Regions from separate parts of the Paenibacillus sp. J22P165 genome, predicted to be linked through region 2. Evidence: riboswitches for the same ligand, from Rfam matches in the RefSeq annotation. Region 2 holds a riboswitch; the other holds the start of a gene.
The links. A riboswitch is a leader RNA that binds a small molecule or an ion and turns the genes downstream of it on or off. The one in region 2 is predicted to bind cyclic di-AMP.

Region 1 (4,423 bases), on a different contig from region 2:
CAAGTTACACATTATGGTTAGAAGGCTGTTTGTTCCTATTCTTCTAGTGGAACTCCGTTCAATGCTAGATGGGCGCGGAACATTTCCATGCTGTCCGGATGCTCTTTCTCAGGCACCCACGTAGTGGAATCCCAAATCTTTGACAGCTTGAGGGCACGGCTGCAATGTATGAAGCATTCTTGCACTTCAACGCCGACAGCGGCGATGGGGGACTTCCCGTTCAACTGCATCGTGGACAGTAGCTCCTCATCTTTCGTCAGCCAAGCGCGGCCATTGACGCGGAGCACCATGTCTACGCCAGGAATGATGAATAAGAGACCCACTTGCGGGTTGGTTAACATATTTTGCATAGAGTCCAGTCGACGGTTTCCCAGTCTTTCTGGATAGATGAGGCGATGTTCATCCAGCACGCGAACGAAGCCTGCGCTATCACCGCGAGGTGAAACATCGCACAGTCCATTCGCATGCGACGTAGATAAGTAGAATAAGGGTGATTTGGCGATAAACGCTCTAGCATGCGCGTCGACTTGGTTGATTACTTTCTTTTGGACTGCCGGATGCGCCTCTCCGATATCTGTGCGAATGTCATCAATGGATTGAATGATGCCGGGGAACGGTGGGGGCGTAAGATCTTTTATTCTGTCCATGTATTCCTATCCTTCCTGGAGGCCGAAAGCCTATATGTATTCATTGTAGTATACGCTTATCTTCTCGTTCAAATGAATGAAGCCCTACAAACCGCTCTTACGAGCAACGCTTGCAGGGCTTCATTCTGTGCCGAGAATATTACTTGGATTCAGCAGTTAGTTGATTGTAGATATCATCCCATAGAACTCGTCTGGCTGATACATACCGCTTCGCATAATAGGATTCGCTCAACTTATTCTTCACAACACCTTGATTTGTAGCGGAGTGAACGAATTCACCATCTCCAAGGTACATGCCTACATGAGATATGCCGCTGCCATCCGTGTTGAAAAATACAAGATCGCCCTTACGAAGATCTTTTTTGTCAACCCAGTAGCCTTCGCTGTTTTGTGATTTGGAGCTGTGTGGAAGGTCGATGCCGAACCCATTGAACAAGTAGGATGTGAAACCAGAGCAATCAAACCCTTTGGTTGTCGTTCCTGCCCATTTGTAGGGAGTTCCTACGAGATCTTCGACTGCGTTGTCCATGGAGGATGACGCGAAAACGCTTCCTACACTTACACTCAAAAACAAAACAAGGCTAAAAATAAGACCAACAACTTTCTTCAACTGCTTGTCTCCTTCCGGTGCCTACGAGGTTAGCTGGAGGGTTCGGTTGAAGGTTCCCTATGATCCCTGTCTTGCAAGATCAATTCACCCGGAGTGGTTCCCCCGTTTCCCCATAAACTGAGGAATTCGGCATGAAATATTTGGTTTTTTGATGCTAGTCCTTTTAATTCGTCATAAACAATGAAATTCCTCTTTTTTCATTTGAAAAAAGGCTAAAAATAAGGCGGATTGTTCGGAAAAAAGACAAAAAAAAGCCCCTATCTCAACGAGAGGGGGAGAATGTTTGCCTATTGGCTGTTTTTTTGAATATTAATTGGATATTTTGGCAGAAAGAAGTTGATATTGGGAGGAAATCCCCCAAATCTGGATGAAAATGTGGAATAGGGGATACAGCTGATAAATGATTAGTGCTATCAGTCCAGCCCATATGTAGGTAGCTGTGACAGTTACCCCTGCTAAAAGTCCTGTAATCACCAGTAGAATGATGGACAGTCCGACAATCGGCAGCGAATGTCGAAAAAAGGAGATGACCGTAGATAGGATGCCTAGCTTAGCCGCGATGGCGAATTGCACATACATAAAGAGAAGCTGCAAGACAAAGCCGTAGACCAACAGACTAAGTATCCAAGGCAGAAGCTTGATAATGACTTGCTCATAGGATCCGCTATGCCCAAGAATATATGAGGCTTTCGGTAGCAGCCAGATGAGTGGAAACAGGGTAAGTGCAATCCGGACGAGATACACGAGCAGAAACGGTAGCATAAGTTTTTTCATCCCGCGAAAGAATCGATAGCCTGCATTCTGATGAGCGTGCGTAAGTGAATAATATACACCGCCATTTAGGAGTGGCGTCAGCAGCATGCGAGCACATAAGAGAGCAGCTAGCCACCATAAATAGGAATAGCTAAGATCAGTTTTTATTAACTGAAACTGGCCTTCAGCCAGGAAGATTTGCAATGCCTGCTTCGGCTGCTCGGCGCCAGGGAAGCGATGCATGAGGGGGACAAGTATGCCCTGAACAAGTTTATACAGGAGAATACCCCAGCCCATTTGATATAGGAACAAAATGATTGTGGCAAAAGGCTGTGCCATAGCTGCCCTGAAGCCTGATTTGATATAGGTAGCCAACGAGGTCCCTCCTTAACGTTTTCTTTAGAAAACCAGCATCGTAAGCATACCCTCAGCGTTTGTCATGAGGGGTAAGCCAAGTCCTTACCAGGCGACTGAGCCGAAGATGGCTTGCAGGAACTGAATAATGCCGAGATTCCATCGAATTTGCCACTTTGTATCTAATTGGGTCTGATAAAAATTGTTGATATGCTTATTTTCGAGAATGAGTGTGTACTTCGGATCAATGCGCACCCAGTCGACAGGAGAAGCATGTGTTAATTTGAACTCAATACTGCCTTCCTTGCCATCCCACGTTTTATCTAATGTTGTCCCATCTGCGAAGTGGAACTGGACGGGAACTTCTGGTGAGTTGCCACCAAGTTTAACGATGCGGACTGTGCTTTCGTAAGTTTCGGAACCTTTATTGCCCTGAGGCCGGACTTGAACACTCTCAACAGAATAGTCCATCATCATCTCACCATAGACATATTGATTGAAGAAATCGTCCCACTTTGTTTTGCTGACATCCTCCACAACTTGCTGGAAGTCCTTCGTAGAAGGGTGCTTGAACTGCCACCGTTGGAAATAGGTTTGCATGATACGATCCATCATTTTGGTGCCGACCTGTTGCTCAATCGCTTTCAGCACTAGCTTGCCACGCGTGTACACATTTTCAGCATACTGGTCATGACCTTTATAAGCCCATGCATCCTTCTGCAACCCATTAGGAGAGGTTATATAGCTGGATTCGACAGGTAAATTAGGCACCTCGCCATATTCGGCTTCCATGACCTTATCCTCTGCATAAGAGGTAAAGCCTTCATCCAGCCAGGCTTCTTCGAATTCGTTGCTGGCGACGAGCCCGTAGAAAAATTGGTGGCCGATTTCATGCACGACGACACGTTCTAGTTCTAAGTCGGGATCCTTGTCACTAGCACCCCAAGCCGTAACTAAAGTCGGGTATTCCATGCCGCCCGCGCCATTTCCACCTGGAGGCGGTACCACGATAGAAAGGGTAGAGTAAGGGTACGTTCCGTACCACTGACTATAACGGGAGAGTGCTTTTTTGGCCGCATACATGTAACGATCCTTTAAATCTTGATGATTGGGATCGAGATACAGTTTAATTTTGACACCAGGAACTTGTGGAGCAGAGAAAGATTGTTCGGCGTAGACGAAATGAGGCGAAGCCGACCAAGCGAAATCGTGGACATCCTCAGCGTAGAATTGATAGGTCTTTATTCCTTTTTCCGTCACAGCAGGCTTCACAGGAAATCCTGTAGCCGCCACAGTGTAATTGGCGGGTACTTGAATTTTCACATCATACATACCGAAATCCGCATAGAATTCGGAATTGCCATGATATTGATGGAGATTCCAGCCAGCTTCAGTGCGGCCTCTTGTACCCTTGCGTTCATAGGCGGCAACTTTCGGAAACCATTGCCCTGCCATAATGAAGTCATCGACGTACCCCATTCTGGCAAAGGCTGCAGGCAGTTTTACTAGGAAATCGGTTTTCACGGTGACCGTTTCACCAGGTCCCACGGGTTTAGATAATGGGATTTTGAGCAGCGTATGGTCGTCCTTATTGCCGTCATCAGGCTGTACAAAAGTCATCCGCTTAGTGAGATCATCACCCGTATCCGATTTTACCGAGAGCAGTTCCATACTTCCGCCGCTATCTGCCTTCGCTTCATCGTCCCGCAGCTTCCCGCCGGATTCTCGCATGAATGTCGTTTTCTTCGATGCGAACGCATTCGGATAAAGGTGGAAATACAGTTCTTGAACAGGAACATTGCCTGGATTTTCCCACGTGAGCGTTTGTTGTCCTTGGAGCTGCCTCGTTTCTGGTGTGTACGCAACGTTCATGTGATATTCAGCAATACGATAACTAAGTGGTGTTGAGGTTTCTAACGGTTTGCCATTATCTGCAGGCTGCATGTCCGGTGTCTTCGCAATAGGTACCTCTTTAGAGACGACAGGAACAGTCCCTCTTGATGTGGAGGGGAGCAAGGTGTTCGTTATTAACACTGCGCCGGCAGCAAGGAGCATGACA
Region 2 (4,423 bases):
TTGCCTTCGAGATGGATAGGGCGCAGATGGAGCAACAAGGCTCTCATTTCGGATTGCGCCACGGAGGCCATCTCCTCAATAAGATGAATCTGCCGCTTCGCCTTCTCAAAATCCTTATCCAACGTCCGGCCTACAGCTGTAGCCGTCATCGAAATTGCAAACAATTGCTGGCTCACCGCATCGTGCAGCTCGCGTGCCAAACGCTGGCGTTCTTCAATAACCGCGGTAAGCTTGGCTTTCTCCGTAAGCTCTGCATTGCTATTGGAAAGCCGTTGGAGTGAGGTCACTTGCTCCTCCCATCGCTTCATAATACGGCTAAGTTGTTCACCCAAGCGTCCGATCTCATCATCTTCCCCGTGTTGAAATCCTTCACGGGCAAATGTCCCTTTTTCCAATAAAATCATCGTTTCCATCATCGGCTCAAGTCTGCGTGTCACCTTTGAGCTGTTCCAATATCCGAACACCGCGCCAATAACACCTAGAATCAACAGGGCCATGAACGAAAACTTGACCCCCTGCTGCCAGTTCGTAAAGGGTTCGATTAAATTTCTTGAATTCAAAAAATAAAGCATAGCACCGAAAATAGCGAAGCTAAAGAGGATGGCCTCCCCCATGCTGCGCCATATCATATTCGTTAAACGTCGTTTGTAGCCGTCCACGTGGTGATCTCCGATCTCTACAAAGTTACAATACTTTGACCTTGATATCTCCTACGATATAAGAGAGCACGAGTTTCACTCGATGGTCGCAATGTTGATAATTCTCCGATTGCCACACCACTTTGTTCATTACGCCTGTTTCACGTTCTTCCGCGATATGAAGCTGACCGAACATGACAGAAGCTGTTACGGAAACACCGATATCATCAGGTACCTTTACATCAATATCCCCTACAACGCCCTGAAGGATAACTGTCGTTTCCTTTTGTTCTAGAATTGCTAGCGAGAGATCCATATACGTTTCCCCCACCAAATACCACGTCGACGTATTCCTTAGAATCCACGGTTCACGACCAAGGCGAACACTATCGACAATCTTTTGCTTTTGTATATACGTATCATCCTTATGAGCCTGCTTAGATCGAATGAAAAATAAACCTAATGAAATCAACACAACGGAAATGACAATTGTGAGATGATCACCAAATAAAATGACGGCACCAATCCCCATCAGCACATAACCCTTGCGTTCTTTGCGTGAACGAACACGGTGAATGCCCAGCAAAATAAGGATTACGGCCACAATGGGAAAAAAGCCTACGGTATGATCTAGAAGCAAAAAAACACCGACTGCAATCAGCACAAGCGCTGTATTTCGGCTGCGGTTATTTTTCATTTCTTCTCCCATCGATGCACCTCCTCTGGCTGCTGCTTCATGTCTTCGTTCATACGATTCTTAGCATACCATAAGAATGGACGACCTCCAAGATGCAAATCCTTATAGGGCAAGGCTTTGCCTTTCATGGAGGTCACGCGCCAACGCTATTTTCGGTTATGCGGATCTCGCTCATCGCGAGTTCGCTGCTCCTGCTGCCAATCGTGCTGCAGCTTGGTACGCAGCGCGCGCAGTTCATGCTGAAGGTTGCCTCCGGCTTCCTTCAGCGTTTCCTTCGACAGGCGGCCCGCCACGCGGAGCCCCTGCAACGCTTCCCGGCCGAGTTCGCGGCCGGCGACCTCCAGCTCGCGCCATGTGTCGCGAGCTTCTTTGCCGTGCAGCCCGCTGCGCGGCTGCACATCCTCGGCTGCGTGCCCTGCACGCAGCCCGCGCAGTTCCTCTGCGAGCGCCAGGCACAAGTCCTGGCTGCTCGCGTACTGCGCGCGGTAGTGCTCGCAAGCGGCTTCCTCGCGCAGCTTCTCTTGCAGGGCGAGCCGCGCGAGATCCTCTTCGCCGGCGCGCATGGCAAGCTCCGCCTGCTCGCTGCGCAGCTTCGCCATCTCTTCTGCGCGAGCCATGTTGCTGCGCAGCGCAATCGTAGCCTGAAGCGCATCTTCATAGCGCTCCTCTAACTGAACTATCGTAGGGTTCCCTGCATACGCAGTACCTGGATTCGTTTTGCCTACAGTCTCTTGCCAGACGGTTTCAGCCATCTTGCCGATACGGTCAAATATATTAGTAGGATCAATTTCCTGTTTCTTATCATTCATATCAAAATCGCCCCTCATCCTCAGCCTCATCCTTCATCATACTTCTATCGTAGCGCAATATATGATGTTCTAAAACCGACTATCGACTGTTTTTGAACCTAGACCTAAGTCTAGTATGAGAAGCGTACAACCATATATTGGTCGTTGTTCGAGCATGGCGATGATGATAAAATATTTGAAGCCGAGTCTAGTGCGTAAATAAAGGCACTGGTACGGGGGACGAAATACTTGGGGTGAATATTTGCTTCGGCTTGGAGCAGACTAGGGAGAACCTTCTTCCCGAACCCGTCAACTAACCTCGAAGGCTCATGAAGGAGGATTACCAATTGAATAAGCTTACTAAAGGGTTAACTAGCCTTGCTGTGTCACTAACAGTTTTGGCAGGAGGCTTTCTTTCCCCATTTTCAGCCCAAGCAGCTGCAATGGAAGTGAAAGTGCAAGTCAATGATGACCTGATCCATTTCCCTGATGCGCAGCCATTTTTGGATGGCAACCAAATTACCCAAGTCCCGCTCCGGTTTGTAACCGAGAAGCTTGGTTATACAGTGAATTGGAAAAAAGATGGAAACCAGATTGAAGTAACACTAAATAATGACAAACATACGATTACCTTGGTTTCAGGTCAAAAAGAAGCTAACATTGATCAGGAAACCGTCGTACTAGATGGCGCTTCCCAGTATCAAAATGGGCGGGTTTATGTGCCGCTTCGCTTCCTTTCCACCGTTGCAGGTGTACCTGTCCATTGGGATGCTAGCAGTAAACTAGCTATTCTGAGTAAAGATGGCGGGCAACATGCACCGGATTATCAAGTTTTTGAGTCTACAGCTTATTCAGCAGATCCTTCTGAAAACGGTGGGTACGGCGCATTTGATTACATGGGTAATCCACTTGCAGTCGGCACAGTTGCTGTTGATCCATCCGTTATTCCACTTGGTACCAAACTTTATATTGAAGGTTATTCGTTTAATGGTCTTCCGCAAGGCGGAATGTACGTCTATGCAACCGATACCGGTGGCGCCATTAAAGGAAAACGAATGGACATCTTTATCCCAGGCTCGCGAAAATCTTTGCAAAGCTTCGGCATTCAGAAAATTAAAGTATACCAAATTCCAAATTAATTGCTTGGAAGAGCTGCCCCTTGAGAATCAGACAAGGGCAGCTCTTTTTGGTAGGTGAATGTTCCGATGCAATAAGGGCATTCGTCCAATCAACAGGTATTCGCCCTACATATGTTATATAGTGTTTAACCCATATTCATTCAAAACCGGAGGGGATACTATGTCAGCTGTAGTTGGTGGAACGCCAGGATACGGAAATTCCGTAGGTGTAATTCTTGTTCTTTATGTACTGTTGGTCATCATTCTTGCTACATTCTACTAGGACTATCTTCCGTTAATTCGTTAGATTGCAAAAAAGCCCAGCCTGCTGAAACTTCTGTCCATAGAAGCTTCCAGCAGCGGGCTTTTTTTCATTTATCAATAAAATTATAAGTTCATCCGTTAAAGCGTTGTATACATCTTCACACCATCACCACGCTGATACCCTTGTCCTCCAGGAGGCAACCAAATCAAACAATCCGCATCTTTGATCGACACCATGATACTTGACTTATCAATGCCCGCAGGTCGCACCCAGATGGTTCCTGCTTCGACACGTGTCGTTCCCCGAATATAACGGGGATAGGCAGAAGGTTTATCATAAGTCACATCCAGAAACGCTGTAGACGCTTTTGCCTCAGGACACTGACTCCCTAACATTTTCTTAATAATTGGCTTTGCGAATAGCTCGAAGCCTACAAATGATGCTCCTGGATTACCAGACAATGCGATGAGCAACTTGCCCTGCCATAAAGCCGCACTTGTTGGTGTCCCTGGCCGCATCGCCACTTTATTGAACAATAGCTTACCGTCGAATCGACCGAATAGCTCTACGAGAACGTCGTAATCACCTACAGAGACCCCGCCAGAAGTCAAAATAAGATCAACATCAGGCAGCACTGCTTCAAGCGCGGCTTCCACCTGCTCAGGATCATCCGTAAGTGCTGGCATGATCCATGCCGATCCACCTGCTGCCTCAACTTGTGCAGCCAGCATGTAGCTATTGCTGTTGCGGATTTTCCCTGGCTGCATCTCCTGTTCGACTTGTAACAGCTCTGAACCAGTCGAGAATATCGCTACCTTAGGCTTTCGGTACACCTCAACTTCAGAATAGCCGAAGGTCGCCAGAATAGCGGCATCTCCTGGGCCAATCTGTGCACCACGTGCAATCACGAACTCCCC

Region 1: linked by a shared signal. The riboswitch ahead of AC58QM_RS22660 (C40 family peptidase) and the one ahead of AC58QM_RS29545 (stalk domain-containing protein) in region 2 are both predicted to bind cyclic di-AMP.

Annotation. Positions count from the first base shown of each region.
Region 1 covers NZ_JCAUAP010000009.1:23,928-28,350, reverse strand. Annotated here, with positions in the region: gene AC58QM_RS22665 (MSMEG_1061 family FMN-dependent PPOX-type flavoprotein) at 36-647, opposite strand; gene AC58QM_RS22660 (C40 family peptidase) at 787-1,257, opposite strand; cyclic di-AMP (ydaO/yuaA leader) riboswitch at 1,261-1,399, opposite strand; gene AC58QM_RS22655 (hypothetical protein) at 1,567-2,385, opposite strand; gene AC58QM_RS22650 (M1 family metallopeptidase) at 2,470-4,423, opposite strand, start outside.
Region 2 covers NZ_JCAUAP010000014.1:140,738-145,160, forward strand. Annotated here, with positions in the region: gene AC58QM_RS29525 (sensor histidine kinase) at 1-659, opposite strand, end outside; gene liaF (cell wall-active antibiotics response protein LiaF) at 685-1,347, opposite strand; gene AC58QM_RS29535 (hypothetical protein) at 1,332-1,463, opposite strand; gene AC58QM_RS29540 (PspA/IM30 family protein) at 1,482-2,144, opposite strand; cyclic di-AMP (ydaO/yuaA leader) riboswitch at 2,314-2,466, shown strand; gene AC58QM_RS29545 (stalk domain-containing protein) at 2,471-3,262, shown strand; gene AC58QM_RS29550 (sporulation protein YjcZ) at 3,423-3,524, shown strand; gene AC58QM_RS29555 (molybdopterin molybdotransferase MoeA) at 3,644-4,423, opposite strand, start outside.